3 regions of the Aliikangiella maris genome follow, and region 2 is predicted to be linked to each of the others. Evidence: predicted binding sites of a transcription regulator. Region 2 holds the regulator's gene; each other region holds the start of a gene.

Region 1 (6,412 bases), on a different contig from region 2:
ACTCATTTTGACGTGCCAACACAAAAGTATAATTATCGAAAAAAGGCGCATACCAATTAAAAAAGCGAATAAAAATATTTGTCACAAAGGAGCGTTTTTTCTCTAGTGAAACCAAAAGTTGAAACCAGGTCATACGCACACGATAGACCCAATTGCTAAATCTTGTGTGGCGGTTTGAAATATGTCCAAGTTCGTGAGCGAGCACCGAATTAAATTCTTCTGGTGACAAAAGTTGCATTAATGGCAAACCGATTACCAAATAATTAATACGCCATCCAAGCAAACCCAACTTTGGAATAGTGACGACAGCGGCATTCATTTCGTCATTTAAAATGACATGATGTATCTTTTGCGTACCGAGACGATCTTTTATTTCGTCAATTGTAGAAAATAATTCGGGCAATTCACTGGCTGTTAATTCAACCCCTTGAGGCTTTTCTATTTTGACCAACAGCGCTTTAAAAATATAAAACGCTATAACCAGCGGCAACCAAAAAAACTTGGCAAGCAATTTTAAAACGACAATATTTTTAGTGAACAGTGCGAATGCAAAAATACCGATGCCCAATCCAATTACCAGCACCAGCATCGAAAGAATAAATAAAAACCCAACCATCGAGAGTGCGAGCACTTTAAACTTATACCAGGCTGGATAAGTCTGTGACTGTTTTTCAAGGAACTTTATCAAAGAACCGTATCTATCCGCGTTCATTGTAAATGCCCCCTAAAGTACTAATCTAAATTTTTATTATTTTAAGAGATTATGATCGAATCTCAATCAACAATCAATGATAATGTTAATGGCTTTAGCCAACCAGCAAAACAATTTTAAGTATTCACCATTTTGTATCAATAAAAAATCAACAAAATAAGGTTTAGTTTTTAATTTTGCGAATCAATTGGCAAGAAAATAGTAATAAACAAATCATAAAAGTATTGAATAAAAACATATCGATTAACTATCGGAAACTTTAAATAAATGAATAATTTCGCCGATAAACTCACCTAAAGTTTGTGTCATTAAAACAAAATCAGCATCAAACTTAACCATTTCATCTTCACCATCAACATGATCATTTTCTGCCAATAACTCATCCATAAATTTAATATTTTTAATTTGTAAATCAGGTTGAATAACGGCTTTTAATAAGCCTTTGTAACGTATACCTAATTTATTTACCCAATAGCCATCCGCTAATAAATCTCCCAACACCCCATTTTCTGATTCGTTATCTTTAAATTTGGCAACCCGTTCATCTTGCGGATCTTTTAATTCATAATCTCCCGTCAATTCCCAACCATCAGGTAATCCTTCTTCGAGCCAATGATTGAGAATAAGTGCTGGATTTTCTTCGCTGACTAATTTAATTGCTCCAAATGAACCAATCGTTTCAACCAGCAATTCAAAAAACTTATCCGCTACCGAAGCACTCCCGGCATTTAAAACTAAATAATTTCGTTTTATATCAATGTAAGCCCAGATATGTGTTGATCTTACAAATGCTTTAGGCAACATCTGGCTGATAATATCTTCTTTGATAGATTGCTTTTCTTTCGAATAAACCTTACGTCCCATAGATTCACCGACCGCTTTAACTTTTTCTTCCACCGCTTCTTTCACTGCACTTGCTGGTATGACCTTTTGTTCACGCCGCATACAAATCAACACAGCACCGCCACCGGCATGAATTAAATAGTCACGCTCACGATGAATGGGTGAAATCCAGCCAACACTTTCTTCCGCCTGTCGACCACAAGGTTGAAAACGCTTATCGTCTAATTTTTCTGCTAATTCATCAGCGCTTAATTCAAAAGATTTTGATAAACGATAAAGGTGTAAATTTCGAAACCACATACGAAGCTATCAACCTGTAAATAAATATTTTTAACAAAGGTCGGCTATTATCTACAAAACAGCCCAATAAGCCAAAATAAATTTATGTAAATTGCGACTTATCACAAACCAGGTACAGGTTAAAGTAAACAACAAGAAACGGTTTTGACGCTTGCCAAGAGCGTCTCATTTTCACAAAATTCAATGGAATATCATGCGCTTGTCATATCTAAAGATCAGTCTTAAAGGTATCAATATTCATTCTCGACAATTAATAGATTCAGCTTACAGTTGTCACTCGTGGGTCATCAAAAGGTCATTTTTTAGTCACACTGATTAACGATAATTCTATTGATAGTGAGTAATTATGATTGATTTGCATGAAGTCTCAATAATTTGGCAGTGAGTAACTTATGGGCATGTTAAAAGCACAATTTCAGCAGCTCGATAATAATGCATTTTTATGGGTGCAACAGAAAGTTTGCCACAGTCAACATTTGCCACTCTCCAAATTTATTTCATTCACTGGCGATGGCTGGTTTTATTTGATGATTGCTGCGGGTGCATTGCTCCATGACGCAGAAAATAATCAGGATTTTATCTATTCCTCAATCGTCGCTTATGCAATCGAATTACAACTGTATTTTTTATTAAAACATAAATTTAAAAGAAATCGCCCACAAGCATTTTTTAGTACTTTTAAGGCGAGAATTAAGCCTTCTGATCAGTTTAGTTTTCCATCAGGTCATACGGCAGCCGCTTTTGTTATGGCAACCCAGTTAATTATTTATTTTCCGGTGTTTGGTATCTTGGCAATTTGTTGGGCGCTGAGTATTGGTTTATCGCGAGTACTGCTAGGAGTACACTTTCCTGGTGATATTTTAGCGGGCATGTCTTTAGGTATTCTATCTGCTTTACTGGCAGGCGAAATTTACTATTTGATTTAATAATTTTGTATTTTTAATTGATTAACCAATCTCTCAGTTAAACTTGACCTATGAAAATATTATACGGCGTACAGGCAACCGGAAATGGACACACCACTCGAGCCAGAATGATGGCCGAGGCATTTCAGCAATTAAATATTGAAGTGGATTGGGTATTTTCGGGGCGAGATAAAAAAGACATGTTTGATATGGAAATATTTGAAGACTATCAATTATTTCCAGGATTAACACTAGCGATTGACAATGGAAGCCTTAACTATTTTAAAACTGCTTTTAAAAATAATATTGCTCAGTTTATTCGCGATGTTTACCATTTTGATACTCATCGCTATGATCTTATTATTAATGACTTCGAACCTATCACTGCCTGGTCGGCCAAGCGTCAAGGCCGTAAGGTAATTGGACTGTCTCATCAAAACTCATTTTCTGCCAATATTCCACGAGCAGGTTCTAATCTGTTAGCAGAAACCATACTAAAATACTTTGCACCAACCACCACAGGGATCGGCTTACACTGGGACCATTTCGATGATAATGTACTACCACCAATAATTGCCCCATATACCGAGAAAACACGATTAAGCGAGCATCATATTCAAGTGTATTACCCATTTTGCGCAGCAGAAAAATTAATTGACTGGTTCGCTCCTTTTAAAAATTATCAGTTCCATATTTTTCATGGTGAAAATACCGATACCGGATACGAACATATTAAGTTGTATCACTTTTCTCGAAAAAACTTTCAAAAATTACAAACTCAATGTGCGGGAGTTATTACCGCCGCAGGCTTTGCACTTTGTAGTGAAGCATTACAAATTGGACAAAAACTGCTATTAATTCCATTAGCTCGACAAATGGAACAATTATCAAATGCACTCGCACTAAAGCAAATGCAGCGTGCAACCCTAATTAATCAATTTTCCAATCAGGAATTAGAAAAATGGCTACAGCAACCTATACATCAACCTGTGAATTACCCAAACGTCGCCTTAGAAGTGGCGAAATGGTTAGTCAATTCAGAAAAAGAGTCACTAAAAAACTTAAGCAAAAGACTTTGGCAAGAAACCAAAGCATCTGTCGATAACACCTCAGCAGTGCTTCCATTTACAGCAAATCATGCTTTAAAAATGTCAGGAGAAAATGTAAATTAAATCTAATACTCTTTGTTTATTAACATAAAACAATAATCAACAGTAAATAATAACTAAACTGGCTAACCCTAAAGCTTATCAAATCAAGTTGTTATTTAAACCCTTTAAATAGCAACTTAGCGAGAATTCTCACTTATTTTCCAGTATGCTCAATAGACTGTGCGCTAAAAATTGACCTCAATCATCAAGGGGAAAGCCATGCAATCAATATCACCACTGGAGTATTTAGATTCATTACTGGTTGACTATTCAATCATTCCACACTCTACCACTTTTACCTCTCAAGAAACGGCTAAGTCGGTACATATTAAAGGCAGCAATCTGGGTAAAGTGACCGTACTTGGCAATGACTTTTCACTATTTATGGTTGTTATTCCAGCTAATCATCGACTAATGCTCAATCGCCTTGCCAGAATGTTAAACCGCACGAACCTTGCCATTATTCCCGAAGCTGAATTTGCTGGGAAGTTTCCAGAATGTGAACCGGGAGCGATGCCTCCTTTTGGTCGTTTATATGGTATGGATGTTTACGTTGCTAAAGAGCTGGTGCAGCTAAACACCATTGTATTTAATGGTGGCACACATAATTTACTGATAAAAATAAACACCTTTGATTTTATAGATCTTTCTAATGCGAGTATTATTTCAGATGGCTATATCAATATAGAAAGTTTTGCTCATGACACCAAACGAGTTTATCAAGCACCCTGGGTTTGACGACGAAAATAAATAATAACGACCTTGTTAAGCACCTTGCCGTTTAACCAAAAGCATTTTAAAGGCACAACGATAAGTGAATGACACTTCATCAAATTAAAATAGCGCCTTACCTCGCTCCAGCAAATGCTGAACCGCAGGATGTTTGACTTTTCGTTCGGGCGAAATCAAATAAAAACTTTCGGTAATTTCTCGAGTCTCTCCAATAACGGCCACATTATATTGTTTAAGTAAGTGAGCAGTAATAATCGATGGCGCACAAAACACGCCATAGCCCGCTTGGGCAAAGTATTTGGCCAACGCAGAATCATCAAACTCACCAATAATAACCGGGTTAATATTCATTTCTTTAAACCATGAAAGCAAACTCATTTTTTGATTGGTTCCTTCTCCAGCAATAAAAAAGGCCTGACCATTTAGCGATTCAGGAAAAGAAGTTTTTAATTTTCGAGCCAGCTTTTTATCTGCAAAAAAGGTAACACCACAACGCCCCAGCAGGTGGTTATAAGCTTTTAATGGTGCTCCCGCAGGCAGCGGGGTATCGCTAAAAATGGCATCCAATTTATTTGTCGCCAAATCTGCTAATAAAATTTCCAACCGGGTTTCTTTACAGATTAACTTGATAGTTTGTTCCATCGTATAAATTTCTTTCAAAAAATTAAACGAAAGCACTTTTGCCACAACATCAGTGACGCCAATAGAGAATCGATAAGTAAAGTCCAGCGAATGGTTATTTAACGTATTCACCAGCTCATCACCTAGGTTAAAGATTTCATCAGCATAACTGTAAGTGACATGACCAATATCATTTAAAACTAACCGTTTACCTTTTCTCTCAAACAGCAAAGTGCCAAGTCGCTCTTCCAAACGGGTCAGTTGCGCACTTAGCGTTTGCGGCGTGATATGTAAAATATCTGAAGCACGGGCAATACTGCCTGTTTTGGCGATAGTATAAAAATACAATAAATGGTGATAATTAAGCTTTGACATTGATTTATCCATTTTTGTTAAGTTGATAAGCCAATACATTGGTTTATGTACCGTTTTTTCTCAATGCTTTTATTCAATCATTAATAAACAAAAACATTGGCTGTATACAGCCTAGGCAACAAGTTATTACACTATTCAATTATAAGCATTGAAAAAAACAATACGCTTTCAAAAAAACCATAGACTTTGACAAAAGGAACTCGCTACTCACGCAAGATATGTATTTTGTAACGAAAGAGTAATCAAAGCACTTGGTAAAAGCCTTTGCCAGCACTCATCTTATAGTCAGAAAATCCTCTTATCAACTTTTTTCGAATATAATCTAAGATTAATACGACTTTATCAGATTAAAGATTTCGCGTATAAATAACTTCACCATTAATAACAGGACCTAATATTCCTATATGAGTTTAACGCTTCGTTGGAAACAATTTATTAATAATGATGCAAGTTCCGGAATCATTCTGGTGTTGTCTGCTTTATTGGCACTAGTGTTAGCCAACACGTCGATGATTTCGGCTTATTACTATTTTTTAGAAATTCCCGTCGCCATTAAAATTGGTAATTTTGAAATCGCCAAACCTTTAGTATTATGGATTAACGATGGTTTAATGGCGTTGTTCTTTTTTGTAGTCGGGTTAGAAATCAAGCGGGAAATTTTTTATGGTCAACTGTCAGATAAAGAGCAAATTGTCCTTCCTTTTGTTGCGGCCATTGCAGGTATTGTATTTCCCGCACTAATTTACACCGCGCTCAACTACGATGACCCAATC
Region 2 (6,412 bases):
CGATAGCTTCAAATGAAGGTGCTTTACCGTCAACAATTGATCCTTGTAACTTGTCTGAATTTTGATCCAAGAAACTAAATCCAAAAATACCTAAAGCTTTAGGATTAGCACTTAATTTTTGAACAATCAGGTTGTCGTTCTCACCCGCTTCAATATAAACATGATCTTCACGAACTGAATGACAAATTTCTTTGTATTCTTTCTTATTTTTCTTTTTGATAGCTTTAATCCAGCTGTAAGATTTACAACCACCTTCTAAAACCAGCTCAGCGAATGCATCACGAGTACCAGAAGTCGGCGGAGGACCTAAAACTTCAATTTTATGTGCAGGTAATTTTGGATTGATTTCATTCCAAGTTTTATAGGGGTTTTCAACTAATTTTTCGCTGCCATCTTGTGCAGGTACTCTCTTAGCTAAAGCCAAAAATAATTCTTTACGAGTAATTTGTAGTTGATTGGCTTCTTTTGAATTAGCAATGACGATTCCATCATAACCAACCAATACTTCGGTAATACTGGTAACACCATTCTTTTGGCACATTTCAAATTCGCTCTTTTTCATGCGACGAGAAGCGTTTGACATGTCAGGCGTATCGATACCAGTTCCTGAGCAGAACAATTTCATTCCGCCACCAGTTCCTGTTGATTCGATTTTAGGCGTTTTGAATTCGGTACTTTTACCGAAACGCTCGGCAACAACGGTTGAAAAAGGATATACCGTTGATGATCCAACAACACTGATTGTATCGCGTCCAGCAGCAAGCAGACTACTTGAAGCTGCCGCTAAGATTAAAGCCATTGGTAATAGTTTCATTAGTTTCCCCATAGTATGGACATATTTAATAAGCGCAATCATGTTATTGAGATATTGTGACGATTATATGAATGAAATGTGACGGTTATATTACAAATGAACATGATGTAATTAAAAAATTACATCTATACCGACTATCTAATAACCAGATACAACATTATTGTCACTTTTAATGCCAAATTTAACGGGTAAATTTGGCATCTTTATGACAATTTGTAATTTATTTGGTGGCGATTCGACCAACTAAACGCTGAGTTTGTTTAAGTGAAATCAGGTGGGCATAAATGGGGGCTAATAAACCTTTTTGACGTAGATCCAGAAATTGTTCATCAGACAGCTCGTTAAGTTTTTTCTCGTTGACCACATAAACGCCAGTAATATTTCGCTTATCTTCACCAACTTCAAACGAGAAACCTTGCTCTTCAAGCAACTCCAGATCTTGTAACATCTTAATGAAATTGCGAGTCAACACTGCACACTGATAATAATTTTCCAGCGTACGACGGCGCTTGGATAAATATTCGGTTTCTTTACCTTCCTCATCATACAGCGCTTCACCTTCCGATTCACTCACAGCTTCGCTATCTGTAACAATCGTAATCGAATACTTATTTTGATCTTCTGGATGAGGCACTAGTGCTAAAGGATAATGCGTATAGCCGGCAGGAATAAATGGTCCTTGCCAAACGCCCTCTTTAACTAAAAGGTTTTCACCTTCTTTCAATCCCAGTAATGCTACACATAAAAAATCGTCATTTTCTGAGTTTTTAACAAAAACAACCGGTAAATCAGAAGCCGCATTTGGAATTTCATGCATAATCACTGGCGCAATATGGTGATTAGCCAAATGATTGAAGTTTTGATTGACCTTCAACTTGGTATTTTTATGGTCTTTATTATTGAGTTGAGCTAGATTTGACTGCATTTTATTCTCCACAATAGCACTAATTTATTGTTATTAGAGCACTTTTAATTAAACTTTCGATACAACAGACTCATCAATTTAAAGTTTTAAAGCATCGATTTATACTATAAAACCGCATTAAATCCCGATTACCAAGGCTACACTTCACAAGTGACTTTGAAAATACAATCACTCGGAAGTCGGCGGAATGAGGGCAAATGCATGAATCTTTGACTTGGTGAGCCTACCATTAGTGGGTCTGATTTCAAATAGTAAAATGAACTAAATTTTTTGGGATATGCAAAACAGGTAATCCAGGGTACGCAGCAACATTAGTCTCATCATTGTTTTGCCAAATATCCTTACCAATACAAACTATTATGACTGTCTAAATAAAAGAGTTAACGGAAGAAAAAGCACGGCAATAGATTCAAACGACTAATACAACATCGCCAGTTGATTAACTGGCGAGTTTTTCATATTCGATAGTTCGATATTTTGGAAAATAAGCGGTGAATGTCGAACCTTTACCTAATTCACTTTGGATATCTAAAAATCCACCATAGTTTTCCAAAATGTGCTTTACAATTGATAGCCCTAAGCCCGTACCACCTATCTGGCGCGAACGATTGACATTGACTCGATAAAAACGCTCAGTTAATCGAGAAATATGTTCAGGCGCCACGCCTTCGCCGTTATCCGTAACACTAAAATAGGTATAGCCATCTTCTTTGCGTTGCCAGCGAACAGTAATAGTTGAGCCTTCGGGAGAATACTTAACAGCATTACTCAACAGGTTTTGGCATAAACTATACAGTTCACTTTCTACCGCTTTAATTTGCAGCGTCGGATCGATGTCTACTTCAATTTGATGGGTACCTTTTGCCTTGGTCTTTTTAAAATCGGTGACCAATTTCTGAATTAATCCGGGCATATCAATCATCACCCCAGACTCACGATCGTAGCCCTTCTCTTCGAGCTTAGATAAAGTCAGCAAATCATCAAGAATTTTCTGCATTCGAGACGCCTGACGGCTGGCATTGCCGATTTGCTTACGCACCATATCTGACATATCTGGCTCACTTTCAAGCAACTCAAGATAACCAGTAATCACCGTTAATGGTGTGCGAAGTTCATGTGAGGCATTCGCAATAAAGGCTTTACGCAATTTATGCACAGCGATTCGCTGGCTAATGTCTCTGGCGGTAATCAACTTTTGCTCTTCGCCAAAGTCAACACAAGTCACCGATAAGGTTTTACGTTGATCAATGGGGGACTCCATTTCCAGTCTGGCTGGCGACTCTTCAGACTCAATTAATTCCTGTAATTTTGGATCGCGAATCAAGTTGTCGATACGCTGCCCTAAATCACGCCGTTTTTCGATACCTAATATTTCTTCCGAAGCCTGATTAGTCAGTTCGATTTCGCGGTGAGAGTTTATTACAACCGTGGCTTCAGGCAATGCTGCAATAGTTGCTTCAAAGCGTCTTGCCATATAACTTAAACGCCGCTTGCGCTCTTTGTTTTTACGCTGTGCATAGACAATGTGCTGTACGATAAGCTGCCATATACCACTGGTATCCAGTGCAAACTGATTTTTTGCGCCCAGCCTTATCCACCGTTCTAGCGCTCGTATCTGTACTAGCATCCAGGTTACATAAACCAGACTGCTTAAAAAAATTGCCAATCCCCAATAACCGGAAATCAGACCGAATAATATCGCTATAACCGCCAAGACGAATATACGAGAAATTTCGATAGTCCACGCGTTGCTCATTGAGCTAATTCCCACTGCTTAAGCTGGTTTCTTTTGAGTAAACATATATCCCATACCGCGCACCGTTTTGATGAGCGAATCTTTACCAAACGGCTTAAGAATTTTTCTTAATCGTAGCACATGAACATCCACTGTTCTCTCTTCGATATAAACCGCTTGCCCCCAGACAAAATCCAATAGCTGGGCGCGAGAGTATACTCGATTCTTGTGTTCGATAAAAAACTGTAATAAAGAAAATTCGGTATGACCAATATGTACATCCACATTATCAATTGAGAGCTGATTGGTAGCCAGATTCAACTCCAGCCCCTCTGAAATAATCATGTCATCTTCATTGGCTTGTGAAGTACGGCGCAACAGAGCTTTGATTCTTGCCATTAATTCTTTGATACCAACAGGCTTAGTCAAGTAGTCATCAGCACCACAATCAAGCCCTTTGACTTTATCCATTTCTTCTACTCTAGCGGTCAACATGATAACTGGCAAATCGGCTAATATTTCATCTTTGCGTAGCCGTTTAATGAAATCGATACCGCTTTCGCCAGGCATCATCCAATCTACAATTAATAAATCTGGACGATTTCTAGCCAGAATTTCTCGAGCAGCCGCGGCATTATCAGCCTCTTGAATGACATAACCGTCACGTTCTAGTGCATAGCGCAACATCTCTCTGATGGGTTGTTCATCTTCGACTAATAAGATTTGCTTTGGCATTTATTTATCCACTCGTTAGTAATGAGTCTGTAATAAGAGTTAAACCAATTATTAAATTCTGTCATCAAGCAGGCTTGGCATGTAAATTTAACAATACGGTCACGTTTAAATCACTAGGCGCTATTTTTCCTGCTAATCATGACAAAATTATGACAATTCATATTAAATACAGTGGGTTGTTAAAAAAATGTCATATTTGACGAACCTTGAAATAACTATATGACAAGCGAAAATAGTCTATTTATGACACAGTTTGTGACACATCAAGGCCAATTATTCTCATAATCTTTACAAAATTCATTTTATTTTAATTAGCTTTAACTAATATTTGATTCGGGTGTTGACCCGTGTATTATTAGGGGATCACTGAATATTATATTGAAGATGAGAACTGCTTTATAGAAATGGCCTTAAAAATAATGTAGGCATTTCAATTTATCGTCTTCTTTTAATATAGATATTACTATATACTACAGTAACTTAGGCAAATAAATTAAATTACTTCAACGATTCTGACCGATCTATGCTAATTAATATAACAAAAGTTGGAAAATTTAAGCGGTAAAAATAAGATCATTATGGATTATTCAAAAAGTCTACAGTTGAAAATCATCACGGACCGTAAAAAATTTGCAGAAGTCAAAGCATTTTGGTTAAATTTCAAGCAAGAAACACAAATTAAATTTTATAATGATTTTTATTTTTATCGGGCTTATTTTAAACATCTAAAGCACCCAGACATAACCCCTTTTTTAGTTTTAATCTATGAGGGTGAGAACCTGATAGGCATACTCCCTTGGGAAAAGCGCTCGGTAGGATTGGGGGTCTATCAAATAGGCACCTTGTCACATCCTCATGTCGATCTTAATGACGCTTTGTTTGTTGATAATAAAAGTACCTTAATATTGCAAGCAATAACAATGCTGAAGTCACAGACTCCTGCAATTTGTCTATTTAGTCTGCCAAAACTTCGCCAAGATAGCAGCTTAAGTCAGCTTTTGATTAACCAAAATGCGATTGACACTTTTCACTGGCAAACATCTGAGTCAAAGTTTATTGAATTTCAACAAACACCTTTAATCGAAATATTACCTAAAAGACATTTAAAAAATGTTAATCGACTCATTCGCAAAGCTGAAAATATTGGTGATGTAAAATACTCCTTTATCAAAGGTGAAGATATTACGCCTGAACAAATAAAAGAATTCCTCGATTTAGAAGCGTCAGGCTGGAAAGGTAAACAAGGTTCGTGTTCAGCAATTAGTCTAAATAAAGATTTAATCGGTTTTTATCATTCACTATTTAACAATAGTAAGAAGAATATTCAACTCAATTGTTATCATCTGGACGGCCAACTACTGGCCGCACATTTTTGCTTTATTAATGGGGGAACAATTTCTTTGGCGAAAGTTTGCTATCGTCAAGAATTTTCAAACCTTTCTCCTGGTCATGTACTCATTTACAAAGCCATGGAAAATGCACAACTCGAAGGAAAAGTAACTAAAATCAGCTTTGTCACTGGACCAGGGTGGTTAGCCCCTTGGAAACCTAGTACTAAAGTGGTTGAGACTTATACTTTTGCGTTAAATCCAATGAGCAAGTTGTATTTTAACGGGGCCAAATTTTTTAGAAGTGCCATTAACTGGTATCACAAAATTAAATCACCTACTACACCAGCAGCACCTCATTAAAAAACTTCAACAAAACAATTTTCAGCCACCAGCAATTTAAAGTCGCAAATTAAGACTCAAATAACACTCGCAGATAAAGTCAAACCAAGTAGCATCTTGCTTTTAAAAACTGGTTAGAGTCAGTTAAACTAAGCCAAAAACTAGCGTTTTTTTGGCTCTACATACTCATACTGAAAAGGACACATCACGCCCTTCACACAGCTCTCTACCAACTATTTGAACACAACATCTAATGATTTTTAGCCTGTTTACGTCCAAAAATACTTCGCCAGATTAAAACCGGTAAGCGTAGTTTTTCCAATATCCACCAACTGACCATCGAGCCAACCATCCCAGCGAAGAATGCCAGCACAATTGAATCAACTTTAAAGATATGAATAAACATATAGATCAAAATGCCGTTAAAGATAAAAATATAAAACGTTGCTTCAGCAATCATATTTAATAAGGCTTTAAAGACACGAGGAATCATAATTGAGCGGACAAAAGGTAAAGTCACTGACCCCAAAACA
Region 3 (6,412 bases), on a different contig from region 2:
TTAATCGGTAGTATAAATCTTCACGGAAGTTTTTATCGGCAACTTCTTGTTTTAAATCGCGGTTAGTCGTTGCAATAATTCTAACATCGAGTTTAATTGACTTTTTTCCACCTAATCGCTCAACTTCTTTTTCTTGAATTACACGCAAAATTTTTGCCTGCAACGCTAAATCCATTTCGGAAATTTCATCGAGTAACAAGGTACCTTTTTGAGCTTGTTCAAATTTTCCCATATTAGATTGATGTGCGCCGGTAAAAGCCCCTTTTTCGTAGCCAAACAATGTTGCTTCAAGCATATTTTCTGGAATAGCGGCACAATTTATTGCGACAAAAGGTTGTTCATTACGTGCTGAATTTTGATGAATAAATCGCGCCATCACCTCTTTACCTGCCCCACTTGGCCCAGACAATAAAACATTAGCATCGGACTGAGCAATTTTATGGGCATAATCGTAAAGTTTTTTGCTGGCAGGATCTTCAACTACAATATCGCCTGCCAATTTTTTAGGTAAATAGTTTTCAATCAGGCTGGTTAAGCGGTGTGCTTCAAATGGTTTTTGCAAATAATCACAAGCACCTAACCGCATAGCTTCAACGGCATCGCTGATATCACCATAAGCCGTCATTAAAATTACGGGGAGTTGCGCACTTTTACGGCGCACATTTTTGAGTAAATCAATCCCACTCATTTGCCCCATTTGCATATCGGTCACAACCATATCCGGTAAGTTATCTTCACTCAGCAAGTTCATGGCAGACTCTGCACAATCAGCCGACAGAGTATTGTAGCCTGATATTTTTAAACTGGATGTCAATGCTTCTCTTAACGCAGAATCATCTTCAACAACGAGAACACTAGAACTCATAAATTTTCTCCTGCTTGCTGGTAGCCTGATTGTTAGGGCTAGGATTGATAGAATTAAGACTTGTTAAATTTTCAGCAGTAACCGACAAAGGAATATTGACTCTGAAACAAGTACCTTGTGCCGAACTTGAATTAACCTGAATATTTCCCTGATGCTCAATAACCACACCATGAACAATAGCAAGTCCCAATCCGTTTCCGTTATTTTTACTGGTATAAAAGGGTTCAAAAATTTTCTGTTGCACCGATTTTTCAATACCACAGCCATTGTCACTGACTTCAATCAATAATGTTTTAGCGACTTGTATTTTTACTTTAATTTGAGGGTGTTTAATATTTTTGCACGCATCAACAGCATTCTCAATTAAGTTCATAACCGCGCCAAGTAATGCATCTTGGTCACCATGAATGACGGCGGCAGAATTTTGCGGAATATGACTAACAAAAGTGACCGGCAGTAAAAACTCGGCTTGATGGGCCATTAATTTTTGGTAAAAGCTTTTAACAGAAATAATGGATTTAGTTTTGCGCTCACCTTTTACAAAGTTCAACATGTCGGTTATCTGACGCTCCATATAATGTAAGCGCTCCATTAAACTTTGCGAAAACTCATGCTTCAATTGTGCCGCCAATTTTTCATCGGTTAAGTGTGAACCATATAAAATAGCTGCCGATAAAGGTGTTCGAATTTGATGAGCTAACGAAGCAATCATTTTACCCATGCTCGAAAGCTTTTGTTGCTGACTTAGTTCGGCCTGTAGTTGACGCGTTTTTGTCAAATCAGTTAAGACAACAATTTGACCGGGTTCAGCATCGAGCGCTTTAGTTTCAATATGGATTTTACGTCCGTCCTTTAAAGAAATTTGATGTCCATCATCATCTTGCGGGTCAAATGCACGACGAATAATATCAACCCAAAGTTGACCGAGCAGCGGTCGTCCTAATATTTCTGTTGCAACAGCATTGCAATCTTTAACTTTTCCCTGACTATCAATAACAACAACACCGGCAGGCATAATGGATAAAAGATTTTGTAATCGATCAGAAAGGGCGGCCTTTTCTACCAGTAGCTGTTGATTTTCTTGCATGGCAGATTGTTTTTCTTCGGCTTCATTTTTTAATTGACCGTTCAGCTTTTTTACCTGGGATTCCAGTGTTTGATAAGAATTAACAAATGATTTTGACAAGCGGTTTAATTCGGACATTACCGAGTCAAGTTGAATACCATTTTCCAATGTTACTTCGCCCTGAGTTGGTATTTCTGGAAAATAATTTTGGGCTGCTGAAGTCTGGTTGGCTTGTGGCATTGATCATTGCTCCAAAGTTTTAAACGGTGTCAATAAAATTACTTAATGACGAAATTTAATTTACTTAGAGCAATTACCGTGCCGATTTTAATTTTTATTATGTTTCAAAGAGTTAGAAAGATTAATTCATTAAACTAACAGTGAGGTGTCAATTAACTGGCTTTTTGTAAATGATATTTTCGCATTTTTTCAACCAGTGTTGTTCGTCGCATACCTAACCGTTTTGCTGCGCGGGCAACAACCCAGTCTTCTTCGGCAAGTGCTTGTTCAATATAGGAGATTTCAAGTTTAGCAACAAACTCTTTTAAGTTAACACCATTTTCAGGCAAATGTGCCAATGGCGCTTGTGGATCGACCGGAACTTTTAGTTTTTCTTTTTCAGTGACCATCGCTCTGCGATCAGCCAGCTCTGGTGTTGGGTAACTGGCAAGCCCCTCCGTTCTTTGATATTCGCTCGGTAAGTCTTTGACATCCACAACGCCATAAGGATAAAGAATACATAAACGTTCAATCAAATTGGCCAGTTCACGTACATTACCCGGCCACTGACATTGCATCAAAGACAGCACCGCATTAGGACTTAAACGGACTGATCCGCGTTTATCGTTTTCTAAGCGAGCAACCAGTTCATTGATTAATAGCGGCAAGTCATCAACACGCTGGCGCAGTGCGGGCATTTCTATAGGAAAAACATTTAGCCGATAATACAGATCTTCTCGAAATCGATTTTCACTGACTTCATTTTCCAAATCACGGTGAGTTGCGGCAATAATGCGTACATCAGCCTGAATAGATTGGTTACTACCAACTCGTTCGAAAGTGCGCTCTTGTAATACGCGCAATAATTTAACTTGCATCGGTAATGGCATATCGCCAATTTCATCGAGAAAAATTGTCCCGCCTTGTGCCAGTTCAAATCGTCCTTGTCGCGCCGTAAGCGCACCAGTAAAAGCCCCTTTTTCGTGACCAAATAATTCGCTTTCTAACAACTCCGCCGGAATCGCACCGCAATTTATCGGCACAAATGGTTTTTCAGAGCGCTCAGATAAATAATGCAGGTTACGTGCAGCCACTTCTTTACCGGTACCAGACTCACCTAAAATCAATACACTGGCATCGGTTTTAGCGACTTGTTCAATCAAGTGACGAATGTTTTGCATAGCATCGCTCTGCCCCACCATACTGCGGAAAAGTTCGAGTGATTTATTATCTTCGGTAAATGCATGTTGATTATCGCGGCAGTACTGGCATGAATGAATGGCTTCGAGTACTTCGTTGTGTTTTAGCGGCCAACTAATACGCCCAACGATTTGTCGCGATAATTGACTAGAAATACCGCCCGACATGGGGACATCATCGAGCATCAAAATGGGCATGGTTTCATCTTGCGCATGAATTTCGCGTATCAGGCTGGAAACCTCAGAGTAACTGGTCAGTTCACCCAACAATACGCCAATCAATAGTTCTGAGTTTTGAAAATGACTTTGCCAGTTTTCACTATTTGCTTCTTGGCAGGATTCGCCAACAAAATCAAATATGGTTTTTAAGTCGTGGCAGCGTTCCTTATCATCATCAATGATTAACAACTTCTTACTTTCTATCATTATTATTTCGTCCAGAAGATTACAACAATCGCTTATGAATTAATCAAAAAGAGAACTAATCGGTTTACTTAGCTATATTTCTAGTAAAATTACCGCTTTTTGTCAAAGTTTTGTCAGTGTTTATTTGTTTGTGTCAAAACTTATACAATTTCTGTGAATTTTGAATTGTTCATTTAACAATCAATCAGTCTGAGTATATAGAACTCTGTTTGATTAACTATATATCTTAATAACCAATATTGATTAAAGACTTTTCGATTATATGATTTTAGTATAGATGTTGAATAAATATTGAATATGTTAATCGTATCGAAGTCGAGGTTTGGGGAATTCGTTTTAGTTTAATTAACTGATTTAAATGAATTGATTTAAACCAGCAACCAATGGATACCACTAAATTCCTTGTTATCATTTTAAAACGGTTTCGACTAAAGCATATTCGCCTCACTTAAATCAAGCTGATATTTTGAGTTTTATTACTTTTTTATACCGACATTAATAAAGTTGCTGATGGGCGCTTTAAATCGTTTAATGATTGATTCATTATTGTGAAATTAAGCACCGTATTTTTTATTTTTAAAATGGCAAATACTGCTTTAGTGTAAGATAATTTTTGGTTGATTGAGTGAATATCATATTGAATCAGCATTCACTTTTCTAATCAATTGATCCTGTCGTCATATTGTCAAACTTAGTCACGCCGTTCAACTCGCCAGGGGGGATTTTTACGATTATCCCCCGCCCAATATAATTTTAATCGATTACCACTCGGATCCAGTAACACAGCTTCTCGCCACAAGTACGATTGATCTTGCGGTGCTTGAATAAACTCAAATCCTTTTGCTTGAAGTTGTTCAACCCAACTATCTAATTTTTCGGTTTCAAAGTAGATGACCGATTGGTTCGGTGTGACATGTTCGGTTAACGATAATGAAAAAGTGGCATCACCTTCGGGGCATTCAAAGCGGGCGTAATGCGGGGTATCGACAATCTGTAAAAATCCCATGCGGCGGTAAAACTCGGTGGCACATTGCATGTCGGTAACGGGCAAAGTAACTTGATTTAAATTCATTGGATGTCTCAAACCTTATTTTCTCAAATCTTATTCAACTAATAATACTTTATTGCATATTGAGTATTCTGAAAGTGTTGCATTAAGCGGGATATCTAGCAGAATATCAAGTGCTTTCCAGAGAGCCAATTAGTGCCGTTAAGAGAAACGCTACCAATACTAATACAATTGCAATTACAACACTCTAATTGATTATATGAATAATGAAATGCCGTTTTAGCTACAGGATAACGCCTTTCCAATTTCGGCTCTTATTAATTTCGGTGATTTTTTGACGAGGAAATGATAAATCGTATCGAATTGAGCAAAATCAAGTCAAAAGCGGTTATTTATTGACCTTTCGGCAAGTTGGCAGGCAAGGTTTTGCCTCTTGAGAGCGAAATTGCCGCTATTTTGTCATGACTTTTTTACGGGCAAAGAAAAGGGGTCGTCTAGCGACCCCTTACCGTACGACTGAAGATAAACGCTTTGCGGCTGTTCTCAGCAACCACTTGCTTTTATGCTTCGCGCTAAAGCCCTTATTTTAAGCTGTTCTCAGCAACTTAAGACTCAGACTAAAGCTAAAGTGTTCCGAAGAACTCAGCCTAAAACAATAAAGCGGAGATTTATCATGGGTAATGAACTTTCTTCATCAATATTGTCTTTAGCTGATTTACATTAAGCAATGCGTGTGCCAGTTTTTTTAATCAAACTCAAATTATCTTATTTTTGTTAATGTTGGTGCATTTCCAATAAGTACCCAATCTTTCATGGTGATCACCGGCATAAAAAAATATTAAAAAAATTTCAACGCTAATTAAAGTCGGATTTTTTGACGCCGATACAAGGTTTGAAGCGGATTTCTCACCCGCCTCGTCTTTAGCCGGTTATCTCAGTAAGCGTCTAAAGCCAATCTCTATTTCTCAGGTAGATGGTTACCGAAAGAATTATTCTCAGTTCTTCTTTCCCAATTATTTTTTATTTAATTTTTTACTCACGAACAGCATTTTTACCTCTGACCGCATGTTGTTTCTGAGTCAATAGATTAGGAGTTAATAAAATGGGAAACGTATTATCAACAAATGTTTCTTCACTGAATGCCCAGCGTAATTTAATTAATGTTAACGGTAATCTGGCGACAACCTTTCAGCGTCTTTCTTCTGGCCTTAGAATTAACAGTGCCAAAGACGATGCAGCCGGATTGCAAATTTCTAATGGCTTAACCTCGCAAATTAATGGTTTAACCGTTGCCTCACGTAATGCCAATGACGGTATTTCTCTGGCTCAGGTTGCTGAAGGGGCTTTGCAGGAATCAACCAACATTCTGCAACGTATCCGTAATTTGTCGATCCAGTCGGCTTCTGATGTTAATGGCCCCAGAGAACGGGCAGCCTTACAATCAGAAGTGACTCAATTAATTCAAGAATTAGGACGAATCGCTGAAACGACTCGATTTGGTAGCACCCAATTACTTGATGGCACTTTCAGTGCGCGAAATATTCAGGTTGGTGCCCAAGCCAACGAAACCATTTCGGTGAGCATCTCGGATGCCCGTGCAACCGCGCTTGGCAGCAATATACTAGTTG

The links. The regulator PhoB, encoded in region 2, activates phosphate uptake and scavenging genes when phosphate is short. The targets are predictions, from matches to a motif close to TGTCATANNNNTGTCANA.
Region 1: a site for PhoB is predicted at 2,045-2,062, ahead of ABVT42_RS11395 (phosphatase PAP2 family protein). Genes of this name have one in related genera too.
Region 3: a site for PhoB is predicted at 3,876-3,893, ahead of ABVT42_RS11590 (sigma-54 dependent transcriptional regulator). Genes of this name have one in related genera too.

Annotation. Positions count from the first base shown of each region.
Region 1 covers NZ_JBFDAH010000010.1:106,658-113,069, forward strand. The annotation lists gene ABVT42_RS11385 (M48 family metalloprotease) at 1-712, opposite strand, end outside; gene ABVT42_RS11390 (recombination-associated protein RdgC) at 956-1,855, opposite strand; gene ABVT42_RS11395 (phosphatase PAP2 family protein) at 2,248-2,781, shown strand; gene ABVT42_RS11400 (MJ1255/VC2487 family glycosyltransferase) at 2,832-3,932, shown strand; gene ABVT42_RS11405 (aminoacyl-tRNA deacylase) at 4,131-4,649, shown strand; gene nhaR (transcriptional activator NhaR) at 4,746-5,639, opposite strand; gene nhaA (Na+/H+ antiporter NhaA) at 6,044-6,412, shown strand, end outside.
Region 2 covers NZ_JBFDAH010000026.1:39,635-46,046, reverse strand. The annotation lists gene ABVT42_RS18380 (PstS family phosphate ABC transporter substrate-binding protein) at 1-814, opposite strand, end outside; gene ABVT42_RS18375 (SapC family protein) at 1,035-1,739, opposite strand; gene phoR (phosphate regulon sensor histidine kinase PhoR) at 2,179-3,495, opposite strand; gene phoB (phosphate regulon transcriptional regulator PhoB) at 3,514-4,209, opposite strand; gene ABVT42_RS18360 (GNAT family N-acetyltransferase) at 4,788-5,900, shown strand; gene ABVT42_RS18355 (AMP-binding protein) at 6,130-6,412, opposite strand, start outside.
Region 3 covers NZ_JBFDAH010000010.1:155,639-162,050, forward strand. The annotation lists gene ABVT42_RS11580 (sigma-54-dependent transcriptional regulator) at 1-865, opposite strand, end outside; gene ABVT42_RS11585 (sensor histidine kinase) at 855-2,171, opposite strand; gene ABVT42_RS11590 (sigma-54 dependent transcriptional regulator) at 2,324-3,775, opposite strand; gene ABVT42_RS11595 (VOC family protein) at 4,467-4,847, opposite strand; gene ABVT42_RS11600 (flagellin N-terminal helical domain-containing protein) at 5,887-6,412, shown strand, end outside.